DNA from 3 places in the Paenibacillus sp. J31R34 genome. Region 3 is predicted to be linked to each of the others. Evidence: riboswitches for the same ligand, from Rfam matches in the RefSeq annotation. Region 3 holds a riboswitch; each other region holds the start of a gene.
What was found. Region 3 has a riboswitch for cyclic di-GMP ahead of AC50YG_RS27475 (glycoside hydrolase family 26 protein). Riboswitches for the same ligand answer to the same signal wherever they lie in the genome.
Positions count from the first base shown of each region.

Region 1: another riboswitch for cyclic di-GMP. It lies ahead of AC50YG_RS13220 (methyl-accepting chemotaxis protein); the one in region 3 lies ahead of AC50YG_RS27475 (glycoside hydrolase family 26 protein).
Region 2: another riboswitch for cyclic di-GMP. It lies ahead of AC50YG_RS06700 (RNA polymerase sigma factor); the one in region 3 lies ahead of AC50YG_RS27475 (glycoside hydrolase family 26 protein).

Region 1 covers NZ_JBXENU010000004.1:106,910-114,116, forward strand. The annotation lists gene AC50YG_RS13195 (VWA domain-containing protein) at 1-512, shown strand, start outside; gene AC50YG_RS13200 (MATE family efflux transporter) at 615-1,967, opposite strand; gene AC50YG_RS13205 (MarR family winged helix-turn-helix transcriptional regulator) at 2,086-2,541, opposite strand; gene AC50YG_RS13210 (GNAT family N-acetyltransferase) at 2,727-3,203, shown strand; gene AC50YG_RS13215 (M48 family metallopeptidase) at 3,207-3,863, shown strand; cyclic di-GMP riboswitch class I at 4,147-4,232, shown strand; gene AC50YG_RS13220 (methyl-accepting chemotaxis protein) at 4,323-6,299, shown strand; gene AC50YG_RS13225 (saccharopine dehydrogenase NADP-binding domain-containing protein) at 6,507-7,207, opposite strand, start outside.
Region 2 covers NZ_JBXENU010000002.1:263,131-270,337, forward strand. The annotation lists gene AC50YG_RS06685 (hypothetical protein) at 1-241, shown strand, start outside; gene AC50YG_RS06690 (hypothetical protein) at 291-1,337, shown strand; gene AC50YG_RS06695 (DUF5050 domain-containing protein) at 1,390-2,331, shown strand; gene AC50YG_RS06700 (RNA polymerase sigma factor) at 2,491-2,985, opposite strand; cyclic di-GMP riboswitch class I at 3,173-3,270, opposite strand; gene AC50YG_RS06705 (transposase) at 3,668-4,471, shown strand; gene AC50YG_RS06710 (transposase) at 4,490-5,560, shown strand; gene AC50YG_RS06715 (polynucleotide kinase-phosphatase) at 5,472-7,207, opposite strand, start outside.
Region 3 covers NZ_JBXENU010000013.1:31,184-38,390, reverse strand. The annotation lists gene AC50YG_RS27485 (glycosyltransferase family 2 protein) at 1-221, shown strand, start outside; gene AC50YG_RS27480 (mannosyltransferase family protein) at 225-1,484, shown strand; cyclic di-GMP riboswitch class I at 1,573-1,660, shown strand; cyclic di-GMP riboswitch class I at 1,741-1,828, shown strand; gene AC50YG_RS27475 (glycoside hydrolase family 26 protein) at 1,914-2,861, shown strand; gene AC50YG_RS27470 (glycosyltransferase) at 3,281-5,479, shown strand; gene AC50YG_RS27465 (Wzz/FepE/Etk N-terminal domain-containing protein) at 5,546-6,793, shown strand; gene galU (UTP--glucose-1-phosphate uridylyltransferase GalU) at 6,884-7,207, shown strand, end outside.

The DNA.
Region 1 (7,207 bases), on a different contig from region 3:
AGAGCGGCTCGATGGCCGATTCGATTATTTGGGCTTCGGTTATAGGCTCGATTTTTGCAAGCATTCCGGCTCTAAATACTAGAGTAGTGGTGTTTGATACCGAGGTTGTGGATTTGACTGAGCAATGTGCTAACGATCCCGTTGATATGCTGTTCGGCATTCAGCTTGGCGGCGGTACGGATATTCATAAGTCGGTCAAATATTGTGAGCAATTTATTGAAGAGCCGAAGAAAACGCTGTTCATTATCATCTCGGATCTGTATGAAGGCGGCAATCAGTCCGGGCTTATACGCCGAATGCGGGAAATGCGGGAATCGGGTGTGCGCACGATGTGCCTGCTGGCTTTGTCGGACAAAGGCCAGCCGTTCTATGACGAAGGACTTGCGAAACAGCTGTCCCGCGATGGCACGCCGTGTTTTGCCTGCACGCCTGCGTTGCTCCCTACCCTAGTGGAAGGCGCACTGAAGGGGCAGGATTTGGCGGAGCTGGCGAAGCGGATGGGGACTTTGTAAGGAAGCTTATTTTATTTGATGCAGAAAGATACGGAAGGGGGACTTCCGTGTCTTTTTTTGATTAGGGCGTGTATGAAAACCCGTTCAGTATAGAAAATATATTTATTGCGCCAATTGCTCCAAATCCGGCTGCAGTTTATTCCGCAGCACATAAAGCATGAGCGCCCCGACGAGGAAGGCAACACCATCCGCTATAACGAGCGACCAGACAACACCATGGAAGCCATTCATGCGATTAGCGAGATACAAGACAGGGATGAGCGTCACACCTTGCACGATGGCCATTACGAAAGCCGCTTTTACTTGACCCGTCGCTTGGAAAATGCCCGTGAAGAGCGTTGTCGTCCCCGAAATGAACAAGGATAAAAATGTGACATGCAGAATATAGCTGCCTAACTCAATTAATTGCGAATCGTTCGTGAAGAAGCCAATCAAATGATCCGAAGTTAAATACACGATAACACCGAAGATCGTAGCCAAAGCAGCAACCATCTTAATCGTAAAGCTGATCGTTTTTTTCATCCGCAACTTATTGGTCGTGAAGGAAAAGGCGATGAGTGGTACAACCCCTTCACATAGCCCCATCAGGATAACTTCAGGAAATTGCAGCAGTCGTGATGAAATGCCAAATCCAGCAACGGCTTGATTCCCATATTCAATAAGGTAGTGGTTGAAAATCAGTCCCATTGCACCTAGGAACATGCTCATAATAAATACGGGTGTGCCAATTTTGAAAATGTTACTCGTAATTTCTTTAGATGCTTTGAACCATTTCAACGATATGCTGAGGAACTTGCTTTTTCTCCCTATATAGATAGCGAAAAAGATACTTGCTGCTGCGTTGGAAATGACCGTTGCTGCTGCAACTCCCATCACATCCCCGTGTAATACAAAAATAACGATTGCATCAAGAATAATATTAACGATAACGCTTAGAATCATCCCAATCATGGAGGTCATTGCGGCCCCTTCGGAGCGGACAATGTTCTCCAAGGAGAAAAATAAGACGACAAACGGCGAACCAATGAGCATCATGGTGACATAGTCTTTTGTGAATGCGAAGGAGCTAGTCGTTGCCCCGAGCCCATGAACAATTTGGTCAATAAGTGGTAGTCCCACAATCATCAACAATAAACCGAGGACAAAACTTGTGTAGAAGGAGAAGGAGGATACATGCTTCACCACATCATAGCTTTTTTCACCTAATAATCTGGAGATGAATGTACCTGCGCCTATGCCAATCAGATTACCCAGCGCCATAAAAGCTGCGAACAATGGTAGGGTAAGCGCTAGCGCCGTTAGCATTTCGGTATTGTGCAGGGTGCCAAGGAAATATGCGTTAAGAATGGAGTAAATAACACTCATCGACATGCCGAGCATCATAGGAACGGCGAAATGAGCGATAGCTTTATAAATCGGTGCTTTTTCAAAATAATGGAGGTTTTCAGCATCCATGTGGGTCACCACTTTCTCATGTATGGTTTGCAGTTAATTACTTAGAGTTCTAACTATATAAGGATCATAACCCCTTCCCTTCATGCGTAGGAGGGGGTTACGAGAGTTGTGAAAATTACTATCTGCGCTCAAAAGAGTTCGCTGTATCTTCATCGATATTGGCTTCGATGCGTGCAAGGAACCTGAACAGTAAGTTGGTTTCATCGTCGGTGAAGCCTTCCAGCAGCGTAAGTTCAAAATCTTCAAAATATTGATTGAATGAGCCAAGAAGCTCTTTCGCAGCTGGGGTTACACGCAATAGGTTGCGGCGCTCATCCTTCGGATCAGACCTGCGAACAATAAGGCCTTTCTTCTCCAAATTGTTGACCAGACTGCTGATAGAGGAGCCTTTACGGTTAAAGGTGATTTCTAGATCCTTCTGGGAAAGTCCCCCTTCTTCATGTTCATTAATATACCGAATGGCATGCCCTTGCTCTACCGTTAGCCCGTACGCTTCCAACTTCTTATTGACGTTGAGCTTCATCATTAGTCCGATCATACGAAATTTATGCTGCAGGTTGCGGTCTTGCTGCATGCTTATCACCTTCTGTTAAAATGAATTAGAAATCTAATTGTTAGATGTCTAATTAAATATATCGTGATGGATTTCGGTTGTCAAATCGTTTTTATTATTTTTTAATTCATCGATTATGGTATGATAACGGTCACGAGTCAGAGCGACTAGAAGATAAGCTTCCAGACAAAAAGGAGATTAAAATCATGTCTAGCATTACAGCCAAACCATTTGATAAAGAAATGCAGAACACACTCGGCGAGATTACGACGACCTACCATGCAAGCGAATTGAGCAAGAAGGACCCATCGGAGCTGCCGGAAAACATTTATGTGATTGAAGACAAAGAGACGATGGTTGGCTATGGCGTCATTTGGGAATATGCAAGCGGCAAGCAGCTCATCGAAAAAGCGGAAAAGGATTATTTTAGCGATGACGAAAAATATTTGGAAAAGGACTTTTATATCGACATTAAAAATAAAAAGGATTTTGTTTTTATAGAAGTGCTGGATGTGCTGAAGGAATATGAAGGCAAAGGGCAAGCGGCATCCTTTATCAACTGGCTTAAAGCGAAATATCCGAAAAAGAGAATGTATGTGTACACACTGGATAAAACGCGCAACTTCTGGTTTAAGCAAGACTTTGAAGTGCTCGGCACAACAGCCTGGATGACCTATAACTAGCCGATGAACATTGAATTTGAAAATCAAACGATATCGTTTCATGTTCAATATGGCAATCGTGAAAAGAAAATATCGATTCAAATCGAGCCATCAGGCTTCATTACGGTAAAAGCGCCGAAAGCGGCAAGTGAAGAGGTCATTAAACGAGCTGTCGAGCGGCATGGGAAATGGATTTTGCAGCAAACGCAGCATCTTGCGGAGGCTACTAAAGCGCCGCAAACGAAGCAATACCAAGATACAGAGAAATTCCTCTACCTTGGCAAAGAGCATTTGCTGCATGAATTAATCAAGACAGATGGATTAACTGAGGAGGAGCTTCGGAAAAACCTCAAGAAGTTTTATTTTTCAAGCTGCAAAAAATTAATAGGGGAACGTCTACCTATTTATCAGGCGCAGCTGAAAATAAAGCCCAAAACGGTTGAGATCGTAGAGTCCTCGACGAAGTGGGGAAGCTGCAGCTCCAGCAAGCATTTAACCTTTAACTATCGTTTGGCGATGGCTCCAATTGATGTGATTGATTACGTCATTATCCATGAGCTTTGCCATCTGTTTCATATGAATCATGACCGATCCTTTTGGCGGCGCGTAGGCAGTCTTATGCCGGATTATAAAGAAAAAGAACAGTATTTGGCCAGATATGGCGGCTTCATGACGCTCTAACGCTGGGCAGTCAAAGAGAACGTCCTAATGGTTGTCGAGTCCGAAGTGCCTGGGGTGCCCCAGCCCCAGCCCCAGCCCCAGCCCCCGACCTGGTTTCATCGTTACCCCTCTAATCTTACTTTTGCAAGCTCCTCTATATCCTTCAATTTCCCCGTTGATTGCAAAAAAACCTTCATTGGCTCATCAGCACTGTATTTTTTGGATAAATATGTAAGTTTTAAAGAGTTCTAATAAATAATTAATGTGTAACTATAAAAGTTCAGTGTCATTTTACCGATATTCTTTTCTGTAAAGGCGAACTCGCTGAAAGGTGGGGACGCAGAGCTTCGGATCTAATGAGCTAAGCGCGATGCTAGCCGGGTCGCCGAATAAGGAAGGGGTATGTGTACGCAAATCCAGTCTATTCGGCCCGGATTTTTTTCGTATTCAAAAATTTATGAAGGAAAATGAGTGATTACCATGAAACTAACCATCAAAAGCAGCCTGATTACCACTCTATTAATGACAGTATCGCTAAGCTGTGTGTCTTTCCTTGGCTATGATAAGGCCAAAACGACATTGGAGGCAAACTTTAAGAAGCAGGCGGAGCAGCAGCTGACTGTTGTTCAGAACTACATCGATATTTGGATTCAGGGCACACAGGCCAAATACGAGGCATTAAGTCAGTCCGATGACGTGAGAAACAGAGATATTCCTGAAATTCTCGCATACAGCAACCGAATGACGGAGATTACTGATAACCCGGACGAATTTGCATTTATTGCACCTGATGGCACGCTTTATTTGCCGGGAGCAACGGTTAGTGTCAAGGATTACCCGCATTTTCAAAGGGCGATCAACGGTGAGAACGTCACCATTGATCCGGTAGGCTCAAAGTCTCCCGGGGTGGAGGGAACTCCAATTGTGCTTACGGCTACTCCTGTAAGGGACGACCAAGGTAATATTGTTGGAGTCGGCAATGGAGGTCAGCCTATTCAGGACTTGATTGATCTCATCTCCAAAGTGAAATTGGGACAAAGCGGTCATGCGATTGTTTATACAAAGGATGGCACGGTTGTGGCCAGTGAAAAACCCGAAGAGACCCTACAGAAAAATATGGCCGATTACGAGAATGAGACGCTAAATAAAATTGTAACGGACAGCACGAATGGCGACGCGGGTTTGGCTGAAGCCGTCATTAACGGCTCGGAGCATATGATCGTTTATGGGAAATCTGGCATGATGGATTGGGGCATAGCGATTTTGGTTCCCAAAAGTGAAGCCTATGCTGAAGCCAACGCCTTGTTGCGGTTTTCGATTTTTGTAACAATCGTGTGCCTTCTGGTTTCCGCAGCAATCATCTATACGGTCATGCGCAAAACGTTAAAGCCGCTTTCCGTCATGAACGAAAAGCTGCAAGGGCTCTCCGCCAGCGAAGGCGACTTGTCCTCCAGGCTGACATTTGAAACGAAGGATGAAATCGGCGAGCTTTCCAGAAGTTTTAACGGGATGCTTGAAAATCTGCAAGGGCTGATCATTTCTATTTTGGATAAGGGACAGATTGTTGCCAGCTCATCGTCGCATCTATTGGGCAATCTGGATCAAATATCATCTACCGTTCAGCAAACCACTACAAATATTCAGCAAGCAAATGTCGGATTGCAGGGCCAAATGATGGGATATGAAAGGAATTTGGGGTTAATTGGTGAAATTGGTGAAGGGGTATATGGCATTTTGAATACATCCAATCAAACCTCCGGCATAGCCGCAGAGGCTTCCCAAGGAGCAAAAACAGGCAATGAAGCCGTTGGTGGCTTGGCCAATCAGATGGACTCCATCCAACAGACGGTTAAAGAAGCCGCAGCAGTCATTAAGCAATTGGGCGAGCGTTCGGAGGAGATTGGCGACATTACGTCCGTCATTACATCAATTGCTTCCCAAACAAACATTCTGGCGCTCAACGCTTCAATCGAGGCTGTCAGAGCGGGAGTTCATGGAAAAGGGTTTGCGGTAGTGGCGGAAGAAATTCGCAAGCTTGCGGAGAAATCTACAGAATCCTCCAATCAGATTGCGAATCTCATTCATCAGGTACAAGCTGACACTACCCATGCAGTGGGGACAATGGACAAAGGCACAGGTGAAGTTGCGCTTGGTTTGGAGCAAGTGGGGAAGGTTGGCGTTTTATTCCAGACGCTAGTGACGACAACGACGGACGTATCCATTCATATGGAGAGGATTGCCGCCGCCGCCGACCGGTTAAATGCAAATACAGAGCGTGTGGAATCCGAGATTAAAGAAAGTGTGCAAATCGGCAAAAACTCATCCCAAAGCTTTGAGACGATTGCCGCCATGTCGGAAGAGCAGCTTGCCTCCATTATGGAAATAAACAGCTCTGTGGAACAACTGACACGCACAGCGGATGAGCTAAAAACGATGCTTAACCGATTTAATGTTTAGTTCAATTACAACGAGGCTATGTCCAAGGTTGACATCCTGTCGCTAAGGCAGGGCCTTTTTTTTGCCACTGGGAAGCTAACGATCGTTAGCTTCCCAGTGGCAGGGATGCAGCGTGGTAGCATTGTTGATTAATAAGCGAAATTTTGAGAATGCGAACACGGGGATAGGTTCGGTTTAGCGGGTACAGCGGCTTCATGACGCTCTAATTTAGTAGGAGACAAGCACGCCATATTGTTTGAAAAAGCCGATAATCGCAGCTGCGTCCATCCGCGAATCCGGCAGCTCTTCTGGATAATAAACGCCGGGAGCGAGCGGTTCGTTGTCAGGCCTTAGCAGCAATTTCTCGGCTTGGACAGCTGCTCCGAGGGCGGTAAGGTGAGTCTGGCCGAGCGGGTCCGAAATGGCGATTCGCCGCTCTACCGAGCGGCCATTATGGTCATTTCCCTTAAGGTGAATAAGCACATGATGGGCGCTGCCGGTACCTGGATTGTAGAGCAGGCGCTGCCTGAACGATCGGAACCTTTTTCCGCTGATCATTTTCCATATCCCGCTGTTAACGAGTCCCACGAGCAAAGAGGTGGTTGCCTTGCTATCGAAGGTAATGCGGAAGCTGGCAGTGTCAATATGGCCGGCCTTAAGCAGTGTCACATGATCGGGAGTGTCGAGTCGATAGCATTTTGCCTCATAGCCATTGGGAAATTGGACCTTTACCGGATCGGTCATCGGATGTACTAGGCGGCTTTTTCCCGCTTCCGTAATATGAAACGGGATCGTCATCCGATCCATGTAGGCGGTAGAATCTGGGCCCGCTTTATCCTTTAGGGAGTATAGAGCATGGATATCGACAGCTACGTTCTCGAGCGAATCGGCATGCAGCATAGCGAATAAGGAAGCCGTTCCCGCCATCC
Region 2 (7,207 bases), on a different contig from region 3:
TGTTTTGATAAGTGAACTTGTGCAAATTACGTACCCTTACAATATCTTTTTTCAATACAATCTACTAAATCTTTATTCACACAATACCTTCGTTGCGCTGGATGAGTATTCTGTAGTTTTTTCTAAACTTATTAATAACACAACCATTTTATTCACCTGTATTTTATTATTCTCTCTTTTTATTTCTACTATTATTATTACTTCTAATCGTCGTATCTCGCGAATGGTAGTTTCTTCTTAACAAAAGAATGCGACCATCTGCACGCCTTACTATACGAGGGGGTATGATCATGACCAAATTGCTGCTTTTTGAGCTTAGAAAAATTCCACTTGTATTTTTGTTGCTTAGTTTGCTTATTATGTTGATGTTCAAGGGAGTAGTAGCCACTGCATATTACAATGATCATGATAAAGAATGGAGACAAACTTACTCCAACTATCTTACTTACGCGCTAGAGCACGACATTAATATTGTAGAAAAAGAACTAAGTGCAGTTAGAGGGAATTTCAGCCAATATAGTGCTGAAGTAGAAGCAATTGATACTGTGTTGGAGCAATTAAAAGAACGAGAATACTACGAGATTGTACAAAAAGTGGCTCAAACAGAATCTAGTTACGTCTTTAACATGCCTCCTGATTTCAATAAACTCAGATCGGTCTACGCTTCAAATAATTTACCTGATATAGTGAATGTATTAGGTTATCAGCTTTTCGTTAAACTGAACGAAGTGAACTTTATACCGATTATTATTATTCTAGTTTTCTCCTCGATCTTTAGTATAGAACGCGAAACAGGCATGCAGTCTATAATTAGAGCTACAGGGATGGGATGGGGTAAAATCTTTAAAAACAAACTGGCTTTGACAATAGGAGTCAGTACGTTAATATTCAACATTGGTTATATTTGCGATCTATTAATAACTTTTACCTTATCCGATTTTGGATCAGTAAGCAGTCCCTACCGGAGCATCATCAGTGCGGTGTTGACAAATGATAGCATAGGCATGTTTCTAATCAAGTTTTATATAATTGGTATGCTAAATACTGTATTTATGTCTTGTCTAGTGCTATTGTTGTCCTCACTTTCTAAAAACAGTAGATTAGCGTATTCTATCAATGGCTTAACTTTTGTGGCATTTACGGTTATTGCAACCACGCTAGATAAGCTTGACAAGGCGGCAACTTTGATTTCTGGAAATTTTATAAAATTGTATACTGAAACATCGTTATTAATTGTTTCGAACAGTTCATTAATCGTTGAACAATACACTATAATACTGTTAATCTACATCACGCTTATCCCATTACTCATATATTTTTTGCATAAGACATCTTAAACAAATGATATATATTGCACTAAAACAAAATAATAGATAAGGAGAGGATACTTTGAAAAAAATAATGTGTATAATTTTGGTCATCGTTGCATCTTTTTCATTATTAGGGTGCCAGAAGTCTGATTTCTACACGGAAGATTTTACAGCAATGTTCGGCAATACTTCTGACAATGTAAACCAAGGAGGTCTAATGGCAAGCACAGACGAGTACATATATATTCCTTTAGAGAATGATGTCATAGAAATACGCAAACAAACCGGAAATTCTATAGTACTACAGGATATTGTTGCCGAGTTTGGATATGTCAACGTAGTCAATGGATACTTGTATTATAATGCATTCAATAGCAAAGAAAACAAAAGAGGACTTGTTGTCCGCTCATTGGACGGTAAGTTCTTGAGACAGATATCAAAGATGAGTTACTACCCCTTTGTTGTTTTCGAAGATTGGATATATGCCACCAATCTACGTGGAGGAAATCTTTATAAAATTAACATTAAAAATTCAGAACTTAAGATGCTTGCTGAAGAACCAGTAGAGGAATTCACCTTACATGACAATGGCATATTTTACAGTGACGGTAATAACCTTTATTCAATCAATCTTGATGGGAAAAACAAACAAAAGCTACTTTCCGACATACAGTTAAATTCTTTAACATACAGAAAAAAAGATAATGCCCTTATATTCATAAATTCTTCTGAAGACAATCGAATTTATTTATATAATATAAATACTAAAAAACTTTCTGTCTTAAAAGATGGTGACTATTCGTTTGTCCAAGTATTTGGAAATAACGAAATCGTAACGTTGAATAGATCTGGATTATTACAGTCTTTTTCATTTCCTGACGGACATCTTAATATAGAAATACCGGGAGTCACCAATTTCCAAGTCTTTAACAATACTTTATACTATTTTGATCAATTTAAATCCTTATACAGCATAACTGAACAAAAACATGAACCCACTAAGGTTTATCCATTAGAGTAAGCCACTAGCTAATCAGTAAAACTAAACATGTACTTCGTCCATTTGAAAACACAATCTACTGATACTATCAAGAGCCATTGTTTAACACCATAAAGCACTACTTTGGTAGCGTATTCTTTTAATGATTTTGAATACTTACTTTCGAAATTTAGGATAAAATTAAGCCTCATTTTCAAGCAGCTTTTTCAGCTTATTTTTAGCTCTTTGAACTCGTTTTTTACAAGCCTCTACCGATATGCCAAGCTCCTGTGCCGCCTCAAACATAGTATATTTCTCTATGACTACCTTTTTCAGCAAATTATAATCATCGGCATCCATTAGTTCTGAGTATAACAGATCGACATTATGCGAATTTTTATCTCCCAAGAAGATGTTTTCGTAAACCAAAGATGATACTACTAGGCTGCTTAAAGAGGCTCGGCTTCGAATCATATTCTTTATAACATATTTCAGTGTATTTAATAACCAGCCTCTTGGATTGGGGCTGGTTATTATATGGCCAACTTTATTACATGCTATTCTAAATGTATCCTGTACAGATTCTTCAGCTAACCTTCGGTCCTTCAATGCGCTTTGCGCATATGCTAACAAAGAATTGAACATCTCGAAGTATAGTTCTTCAAAGACTCGTTTCTGAAGATCATTCAAACCCATCTCATTACCATCCCCCAGTAGAGATCAATCGTATTTATTTTCTGTTACACAATGAGTTGGTACATAATCTAATTCTGTTGTTTTTGGTCTAATAGGTTTTGAGAATTCACCGCTTATAATTTTATGGTGGCTATGTTCTCTTATTTCGCCATACGCAAGTATCCTAGCTACGCGGAGCCTTGGTCCCTCCCGCGGCTCGACTGTCATGACATCGTTTCTCCTACCGATGAATTAGACCCGCAGCTTTGCGTCCTCGACTTTCGTAAAGATTTACTTTTTATTCTAACCAAGATTCCTATCCTATTTTCTCATTTTCATCCCTATAGTCTTATATCGGATACAACCCTTTCATTTATTTGAAATTTAAGTTAAATAATTAACTTTTTATAAAAACAGTTCATTAAAACCAATTAAGAAAAAATGAAGACTCCCTCATGTTTGATGTGTCTCACCCGTACCTATTCCTCAGAAAACGAACCTATCGTCACCTGATTGTTTATTTTTCTGCCCAATAAACACAACCTATAGCATTCCGCACAAAAAAAGCGGGGCTGTCCAGAAAGTCAGTGAAAAGTGATTTCTGGCCCCCCATTTTCGTGACATATAAAAAATAAGCACAAAAAAATCGCCAAATCTTGTAGAATGGGAGTTACCACACAACCACTACAGAAAGGGCGATTTTTTGCGTAATCTGATGACTACTACCGAACAGTATACCATGCAGCTTTCACTTCCTCTAGAGGATATTGAAGAAAAAGGGGTGTCGAAACGAAAGCTGGCCCCTACCTTCAAGCCCTACGACAACAAGCAGGCTCAGATGATCTTGGATCTGGAGTTATTTATCCCTGCCCACCATGTGGCTCGTGTCATTGATGAGATGATCGAAGCGCTCCCGGACGAGCAGTTGTTTACTCACTATGTTGGTGGGGGCTGCAGCTCTTACCATCCTAAAATGATGCTTAAGGCGATCCTCTACGGCTACTCGCAAAAGATTTACTCCTGCCGAGGGATTGAGAAGCTGCTGCGCGAAAACCTCCCAGCGATGTGGCTGTCGGCGATGCAGCAGCCGGACTTCCGCACCTTGAATGAATTTCGCGGCGTGCGTATGAAAGCATGCATGGACGAGTTGTTTGAAACGATGATTCAAAAGCTCATCGAAGGCAACTACATTACGATGGAGCAGTACTTTTTAGATGGCACGAAGATCGAAGCCGATGCTAACAAGTATTCGTTCGTGTGGAAAAAATCCACACTGCCCTTTGAAGCAAAGCTGAAAGAGAAGGTGCAGGAGACCCTTGCCCATATTCATACCCTCACGCAGCAAGAAGCTCGCGAGTACGTAGCAGCGAATCCAGATGGGCTTACGGGTCAGCTCGAAGAAGCAGCTGTCGTACTGGAAGAAAAAGTGGCAAACGTAACCGAACAGATCGCTGGGGCAAACGACAGCGAAGGAAGGAAAGCCTTACGTAAAGCGCTTCGTGCCTGAAAGCAGCCACTGAAGCAGATTCGGGAGGATTTTCTTCCTAGGCTCGCGAGGTATGAGCAGCAGAAAGCCTGCCTTGGCGAGCGCAATAGCTACTCCAAAACCGATCCGGACGCCACATTTATGCGGATGAAGGAAGATCACATGAAAAATGGCCAACTGAAACCGGGCTACAATGTGCAAATGGCCACGGAAAACCAATTCGTTTTGTTTTACAGTCTTCATCAGCGACCTACGGATACGCGCTGCTTCATTCCACATATGGAAAAGTTGGCGGCGTCTTCTTTGCCTATGCCCAAAACCGTGATTGCCGATGCAGGCTATGGCAGTGAAGCGAACTACTTGTATGCGATGGGCCAGGAAAAAGAGCCGAGCTTTGATTTTCTCATCCCTTATGGCAACTATATGAAAGAAAAAACGCGTCGTTACCAAAAGGACATCCGGCACGCCTCGAACTGGGCATACGAGGAACACGATGACCGCTTTGTATGCCCGAATGGACGCTACGTTCGCTTTAAGAAATACCAAACGAAAAAGAATGATTCCGGTTTGGAACAAAGCTTCAAGCTGTATGAATGTGAAGATTGCAGGAACTGCTCCTTCAAGCCCGTATGCAGCAAAGCAAAGGGAAATCGCCAGGTTCACTGGAATACGATTTGGGAAGAGTTAAAAGCAAAGGCCAAACAAGCCCTTGAGGATGACGATAAATCCGCCATTTATGCTCGGCGTAAGGTCGAGGTAGAGAGCGTATTTGGTCACATCAAGGGCAACCGGTCGTTCCGCCGGTTCTCCCTGCGAGGGCTGGACAAGGTTCACACGGAGTTTGGGATTGTGGCGTTGGCTCACAATCTCTTGAAGGTGGCAGGCATTCGCCTTGCTACCTTCTGCAAAAGCATGGGCACAAAAAAAGTTGGACGGAAAACATTGCATTTTTTCCGTCCAACTTTTTATTTTAGGGACTTATTGGACAGCCCCGTTTTTATAACCATCTTCCCTTCATCCTCTAAAGCCGCGGATCAACCGAATCCGACTCCATGGATAAAGCGGCAAGCACACATTCATGAATCCGCTCCACCGATTCCTTGCGAATAAACCGTTCCACCGACTCCAGTCCCAACGCAAATTCCTTGAGCGCATAACGCTCCTTTTTGCTTGTTTTGCGCTGCTTCAGCCTTTGCAGATTTTCGGGCAGCAAATAATCCATGCCATAAATAATATGCAGATAGCTGCGGCCTCTGACTTTAATGGCCGGCTGGATCAGTCTTCCTTTATGTCTGGCGACAAAATACTCTGGCTTAATGACAGCTCCCTCATGCCCCTGCTCCGTCATTTCCTCCCACCACTGAATCGCCGAAAGCTCACTGGCCTCATCCGTTACAACCTTATATTCCGTTTCCATGAACAGCTCCGAGCAAGCAGCCAGCTCGCGCGCATGCTCCATATGCCAGCTGTGCTGTTCGCTTTGGTAGCTTGCTGTACTATGCGCCAGCGTGTGGAAAGGCGCAATTCGAATGCCTTCCAATCCATTCGTATCCCAGCAATATTGCTGGAATGCCCGCTCGAACGTTTCGGCATTGCCCAGCTTGATTTCCAGCTCATCAATCCAGTGCTGCACAGCTTTGCCCGCGCCGTTCGCCTCCCGCAGCTTGGCGATTTTGGCCCGTCTGTCCATCAGCGAAACCTCTGCCACATGGGCATATTGCGAAGCAATCAGCTCCCGAGCCTTTAAATTCCACGGGACAATTTCCGTATCCAGCAGCACTAAATCCGTACCGTAACGTTCAAAATAATTCGCCTTCGTCAAATCGCTATTCAGCTTCCGCAGCACTTGCTCCTCAAGCATAGGCTCGAAGAACCGCCTGCCTGTTCGAGTATAAATGACGCCTAGTGTCTGCCGGCCGACATACGAGGCAGCTGCGGCTTCGTTTCGAAACAGCAGCACGATGGCTCTGCTGCCCATATGCTTTTTCTCCATGATCATCTTCTCTACGCCTTGCGAACGATAATAGACGAAGGCTTCGGCCGGATGCTCCAAATACCGCTCATCCTCAGCCGTCTGTGGCGGCGGACTCATCGTCGGCGGAATATACACCAGCTCCTCCAGCGGCACCGTATAATGCGATACGGTATCAATCGCCGCTTTAACGAATTCGCCCCGGGCCGTTATATCGCCATAAGCGGCGGTCAGCACCGAGTACCCTTCAATATATTTTCGCAAATTTGGCTGCCTGAACCGATTCAATTGTCCCTCCAGCAAAGGATTGCGACCTTCCCCGGCATAATTCTCATACGCCTTCACTTGTACGAACTGCTTCTCCGGGTAACGGTATGCGGTCAAATACCCGCCAAATACGGCGCCTTGATCAATATTAATCGTTTGGTTCATGATCGTCGGCTCGACTCGCGGATCATGTCCCCAGACGATAAGCTCGCCAGACTCATGATCGTTATACCATTCCTTGCGCAGCGGCTTGCCCTCTGCATCGGTACCACCCTGCTCCCCATAGCGGCAGTAGTCCTGAATTTTAGTGGATTGCTTGCCAATATAGCTGTCGCGAATGCCCGCATGCACAACAACGAGCTGTCTCACGCCATTGCGGCAAAAGACAAGCTGCGGGGGCGCTTGCAGTAAAAATATCCGAAGCCGCTCCTTCAGCATACGTGCCGCTTCTTCACCATGCTCCCGCTCAAATTGCCCAAGCTCCGCTGCGGTTTTCTCATCGCCATGGCTAAGCTCAA
Region 3 (7,207 bases):
ATTTGCAGGGTAACACGGTATCCGGCTGGAGCTCGATGATTCTTTCGATTTGGTTCATTGGCGGCATTCAGCTGCTATGCATTGGACTAATTGGCGAATATATCGGCAAAATTTACATTGAAACGAAGAAAAGGCCGAAATACTTCGTTGAAACAGAGCTGCATAACGTTGTATTGGCGGAGCCGAAAACGAAAACGCAGCAATTACAAGAGACGAGGTGACGAATGGAATCGCTGCTGCTTAAAGCAAAATCGAACACACAAGTTTTGATCTTCCTGCTTTCCTTGTTTGTCATCACGAGAATATTGCTTTATTTTGCAGGCTTTCTCGGCATGAATCTGTTTCCGAACTATCAAGTGCCGCCAGACTATACGGTCGTACAGGGGCATGATTTCACATCGAGCCAGCTCTCGATCCAGACGGATATTTCACAGCTGAAGAAGCCGAGCTTTGAGGATTTAAGGAAATTTGACAGCGTATGGTATTTGGGTATTGCCGAAAATGGCTACGATACGTATAACATCAATGAACCGCATCCTAGTGCAAATTGGGTGTTTTTCCCTTTATACCCTTTGTTAGTCTTCCTGGTGGAGTCTATTTCTAAATATGATTCGACGGTCGTGGGATCGGTTTTATCGAATTTGTTTTTGCTCGTATCGCTATTATATTTTTATGGCATTTGTTTGAAAAGAGGGCTGAAACAGGAGCACGCCCAAGTTGCGGTGCTGCTGCTGCTTATTTTTCCGACCGCCATCTTCTATGCCGTGCCTTATACGGAGAGCCTGTTCCTCATGCTGTCGCTTATAACCGTATATTATGCGATGCAAAAGCGATATTTTCTCGCGTTTCTGTTCGGGGGCTTGTCCGCTGTGACGCGCAATTTGGGCTTCGTCAACTTGTTTTTCGTTGTGGGGACGCTGTTGATTGAACACAGGCTGTACCGTTTCAAGTGGAAGGACGCGAAATATTTAGGTTATGCTGTTATTTCAGCACTGCCGCTGGCCAGTTATCTATTGTATATGAAATGGCTCACGGGCGATTTGCTGGCTCCGATTACCGAGCAAAGCATCAACTGGTATCGCAAGACGGTTGCTCCATTTTCAAACTACATTCATTTTATCCAAAAACCATATTTCTCAGGAAATGGCGGCTGGGAAAATGGTCTGCTTGCCTTTATCATTGCCAATGCCGTCCTCGTCATTTTTGTTGCCTTTCTTATTATGCGCTGGAAAGATATTCGCCGTAATGCACATGAATGGCTGTTTTTTGCATATGGTCTGCTGCTTATGCTCATTCCGTTCGCCAGCGCCGAATTTTTGCAAAGCATTCCACGCTATGTCATGGTCGCGTTCCCCTTCTATATTTATTTTGCGGATGTGCTGAAAAATAATAAGCCGCTGCAAATGTTTTATTTCATGATGTTTTTCCTGCTTCATATTGTGTACGCGATCTGCTACTTTAATGGATATTTTTTCGTTGTATAAATTTATGGAAAAATAATTTGACGAAATTTGCGATCAAGGTGTACAATAACACCATATTACATTGGCTCATACTTTATACCTATTATGTTTAACGAAAAGGCAAACTCAGGGAAACCTGATGTGCGCAAAGCTAAAGGGGCTTCATTCCTAGCGGAATATGCTCGCCAGCTGCCGAATTCAACATCGCTTCTTCCTTTATTAATCAAGGTAGACTTTGTTCTTTCGGGAGCAGGGACTATCTTTTTTTATTGCTTCAAACACGAAAAGGCAAACTCAGGGAAACCTGATGTGCGCAAAGCTACAGGGGCTTCATTCCTAACGGAATATGCTCGCCAGCTGCCGAAGCCCAACATAGCCTCCTTTGCCTGATGAAGGTGTGGCGTGTTCTTCGGACCACGTACCATCATTCGCTCGGGGGAGGAACTTACAATGAAAAAGACAAAATTCGCACTTACACTCCTTATGCTCGCTTCGACATTACTCTGGGCACTCCCTGTTAGCGCACAAACGAACTTTTACAATGGAGCATGGATTGGCACTTGGCCGAACCAAAGCTTGAACAACATTGCTGCCTACGAGCAACTGATCGGTGGACACCAAGATGTTGTACATACTTTTGTCAATTCGAATCAAGGGATCAATGAGTGGAAGGGTTTTATGGACTATGTAAATAGTAATGGTTCGATTAACCTACTTACCCTTGAATTTAAAAATAAAAATTACAAAGAATATTCGACTGCTGATATCAATAGAGGCGTAGTAGACGCTTACCTGAAACAAACAGCTAAACAATTGATGAACTGGCAAGCGGCTAATAAAAACCCTGAAATCTGGCTGCGCCTTTTCCACGAAGGCAACGGCAACTGGTACGGCTGGGGCGTTGGCGACAGCACAGTGAACACGAACGAAACCTACAAAGCGGCATTCCAACGTGTCGTTACCATTTTCAAGGAGCAAGGCGCAACAAACATCAAATTCATGTACAACGTAAACGCTGAAAATGTTGGCAAAAACGCTTCGTTTACAGCTATGTACCCGGGCGATGCCTATGTGGACATGCTTTCGATCGATGGCTACAATTTTGGAACGAAAGAATCGTGGAGCTCGTGGAGAACGTTTAACGATGTATTCTATGCTTCTTACCAAGCGCTGACAAGCATGTCGAGCAAGCCAATCATCATCGCTGAAACAGGCACAACCGAAAGCGGCGGCAGCAAAAAAGAATGGGTTATTGACGCTATGAACCAAGTGCAATCGCCAGCGTACAGCCAAATCAAAGGTTTGATCTGGTTCAATGAAAACAAAGAACTGGACTGGCATATCGATTCGTCGGCTGATAGCCTGAGCGCTTACCAAACGCTGCAAAAAACACTTTAATAGATTTGGGCGGTAGTAAAGGCCTAGGTCTAACCTCTTCTTTAAATCACTAGTTGATATAGTACCAAATAGGTATTCTGAAAAAACTCTAATTTCGCGTAAACCGCGTAAAATTAGAGTTTTTTCGCTTTTTTTCTACACATTTGCATAGAAGATTAAGATGTTAAGAATAAAAATTAACTTTTAAAGGGGCAAGGATTGTGATAAGATAACTTTGAATTTGAGCCTTAGCCGCCAAAAATATCATATTTCCGGCCAATTTAACAAATATCGACAGCGAGAATAGACAGTATAGTCAATCCATGTTGTAGATTAGTCAGAAAAGGAATGGAATTATGGCGAATAAATAGAGCGCAAAGGATTGGGGTTATTTGAAAACAAAAGCTAGGTACATATTAACAACGGTATCCATTGCTATCATGATCGTGTATCTAGTATGGAGACTTGTACAAACACTCCCATCTGGCTGGTCATTAATTTTTGGATCTTTGTTATTATTTTTTGAAATTATTTCTATTTTTCAATCCGTTTTATTCCACATTCTTCTGCTAAAACCCACTGAAAGAAAGCCTGCGCCATTACCTGACAACCTTTATTCTGTGGATGTTACAATCGCTACCTACAATGAACCGCCATCCTTGGTTAGAAAAACCATCCTTGCCTGTAAAAATTTGAATTATCCGGAGCATTTATTAAATATTTGGGTATGTGATGACGGAAAACGAGCGGAAATGAGAGAAGTAGCCGAAGGCTTAGGCGTTCATTATCTCGATCGTCCCGGAAACGAGCATGCTAAAGCGGGCAATTTGAATCATGCGCTGACGAAAATGAAGGGCGATTTGCTCCTCACTTTGGATGCAGATATGATGCCAAAACCGGATTTTTTACAGCGAACGGTAGGTTTTTTTGCAGAAAATGAAAAGCTTGCTTACGTACAAACGCCCCAAGTTTTTTACAATGAAGATATTTTCCAATACAACTACTACCAAGGGCGTAATATTCCGAACGAGCAGGATATGTTTATGCGGCTTGTTCAGTCGGGAAGAGACCGTTTTAATGCTGTTATTTATGTGGGCAGCAACTGTATTTTTCGGCGCAGCGCTATTGATCATATTGGCGGTTTCGTTATTGGCACGATTACGGAGGATTTGGCTACGGGGATGAAGCTTCAATCCAATGGGTTTGATTCTTATTGCTTGAATGAGGTGCTGGCACTAGGCCTAACGTCTGAGTCCATATCCGATCAAATTAAACAGCGGGCCCGCTGGGCTAGGGGCACGATACAAACGACGAGGATGTCCAATCCGCTTGAGGCAAAGGGCTTATCGTTGATGCAGCGGCTGCTTTATTTCTCCAACCTGCTGTACTGGTACTTTGGCGTTACACGCTTTATGTACATACTGTCACCTATGCTCTTCTTGACCTTTGGCGTGGCTATTCTTGAAACAAGCTTGCAACAGCTGCTTATCTTCTGGCTGCCTTATTTCTTGTTCTCGATTACTGTAGTGCCTTACTTAACGAATAAGAAGCTCAATGTGTTTTGGAACAACGTTTACGAGACGGCCATGACGCCAACGCTATTCCTCGCAGCCCTTCAGGAAACCATCTTCCGCAAGGCTATCCCCTTTGAGGTGACGCCGAAAGGCATTTATCAGAACAAAACGTCCATTAATTATCGCTATATGATGCCGTTGTTCGTTCTGCTTGTGCTATCCGTTGTGTTGATGGCGATAAATGTGGGGCGTATTGCGGGTGCGGGCGAAAATGAATTGCAGTCCATGCTCATTAATTTGTTCTGGCTTGGTTATAACGGAGTGTTTCTTATTCTCGCGCTGCTGCTCGGTTTTGAACGCCCACGCATGCGGGAGTCGGAGCGCTTCGCCAAGGAGCTGCCGCTCACGCTTCGTTATATGGAAGATGAAGAGCTGAAGATGGAAAACGTCAAGACGCTGGATATTAGTGAGACAGGCTGCCGTATTTATACGGATACGATATTGCCGCTTCCGGATCGCATGGAGCTGGACATTCCATTATCACAGGACGCTATACGCGTGACAGCTGAGAAAATATTTTATGATAAGCATGGCTCCGGATTCCAGGTAGGCTTCAAGCTTCATTGGAGCAACATTGATGATGAGCGCAAATGGCTTGCTGAAGTATACGGCAATGCGGATGAGTTCGTTAAGGGCGTTTTTCAGGCGGGCGTATGGACTTCCGTAACCAGTTATATTTCTAATTTCAAGTACACCTATAAATCGATAAATCGCAAGTCTCCGCGAGTTAGGCTGAAGCGCCGCGCTTCGATTTTGGTCGATCAAGAGGACCGTTACCGGACGCAGCTGCTTGATATTAGCTACACGGGCTGCCGAATTGAGCTCCCGCAGAAGGCGGCGATGCATGAAGGCAAGAAGGTCAGGCTGCAAATTATCGGCTCAGCGTTCGAGGCAAACGGGCGTCTCATCCGCGTGGGATGGGCTAGGCGCAATAAGATGACGGCGGCCATTGTTTTCGATGAAGCTTTTGATTTAAGCCTGCTGCTGGGGGAGTCCAGCAGCATACCGCCAAGCAAGGAGCTTCGTTCAGGCATTGTGCCAGCAGAAGCGAACTCCAAGTCATAGTAGGGCGAACACGAATGAAAGCCAAGCTATGACGGCGAATGATTGTTTTGCAAGGGGATGAGAGATTTGGAAATACACAGAATTGTTAAGCTGATCATCCGCAGATTGCCGTTTGTCATTATTCCGGCACTGCTGCTGTCAGCCGCAGTGGGCTATGTGAAGATGCAAAGTCCTCCGTCTTATAAGGCAACGGCTGAAGTTGTAATAACCTCACAAGAGACGAGTGATAATTTCACTTCGATTCAAGGCAGTCTCAAGCTGATGGATACGTATAATGTTATTTTGAAAAATCCACTGATTTTGGAGCAGGTAATTGCGGCGCTTGGCCTGCCTTACAGCACAGATCAACTGGCTGCCAAAGTTAGCGCGAAAAGCGTCGAGCTCTCGCAGGTTATCCGAATTACCGTAACCGATGGTGACCGTAAGCAGGCTGCCTCCATTGCCAACACCGTCGTTAGCGTGTTCCGCTCGCAAAGCTTGGAGCTGTTCAAAATCAACAACATTGTCCTGTTGCATAAAGCAAGCGCGGAAAAGGCGGTTTATGTGAGCGCCAATCCATTATTTTATATGCTGCTCTCGTTTGTTGGCGGGTTGATTGTACTTTTATGCCTGTGGCTTCTGCTGCATATGATGTCGCGCAAGCTGCAGACAGCAGCCGAGGTGCAAGCGATATTCGCTGACGTTCCAATGGAAACAACGAAGCTTGCCAGCCGCTTGGAAACAGCTATCCCGTTCTATGGGGGATGGATGAAGCGCCGTATGGCAGAGGAAGCGAAGTCGCGTGCACTGCGTTACCGCCATGTGATGGAAAAAAGCGGACAGCGCACATTGGCCTTCGGAACGCTTGACCGTAAGTTTGCGAGCGGAAATATCAGCAAGCAGCTGGCGATGAAGCTGTCTGGGGAAAGCAAGGTCGCTTGGGTGAGGTTTAACCCGAACGGCAAGCTGCCAAGTACGGCTTCTGGCAAAAAGGGCTATGCGGAATGGCCCATTAGCCAAGGCTTTTATGGCAAAATCAAAACCGCTGGAAAGCAGTTGGATTTCATCGAGGTATGTGTAGTAGGCGGAAGTCTTTCCATGAAAACGTCGGCTGAGGAGCTGATGGCACAGCTTCGGGAAAGCTACGAGGTTGTGATCTGGGATTTGCCTTCTTATGTTCATTGCTCGGAAGCGCAGACGATTGCGGAGCTGGCCGATTGGCATACGCTCGTAATCAAGGAGAACCGGGTACTCGCTCCGGTTGCACAGGAATGGAAAAGCCGTCTCGCGGCAACGGATGTTCAGATAAATAGTATCGTGTTTATTGAAGTGTAAAACGCGAAACGGTAGCTTTGCCGCCAGAGGGCGGCGACAGCCGTTTCACCTTATGTAACCACGTTTTATCTAACTTGGGAGGGATTTGCGATGAAAGTAACAAAAGCGATTATTCCGGCAGCCGGACTTGGAACGAGGTTTTTGCCAGCTACAAAGGCAATGCCGAAAGAGATGCTTCCCGTCTTGGACAAGCCAACGATTCAATATATTGTAGAAGAGGCCGTAAAATCCGGCATTGAAGAAATTATTATTGTAACGGGCAAAGGCAAGCGTTCGATTGAGGATCATTTTGACAATGCGTTTGAGCTGGAAGCCAATTTGCTGAAAAACCAAAAGCTGCATCTGCTAGAGAAGGTACAGGAAATTTCCAAGGTCGATATTCACTATATTCGTCAAAAAGAACCAAAAGGCCTC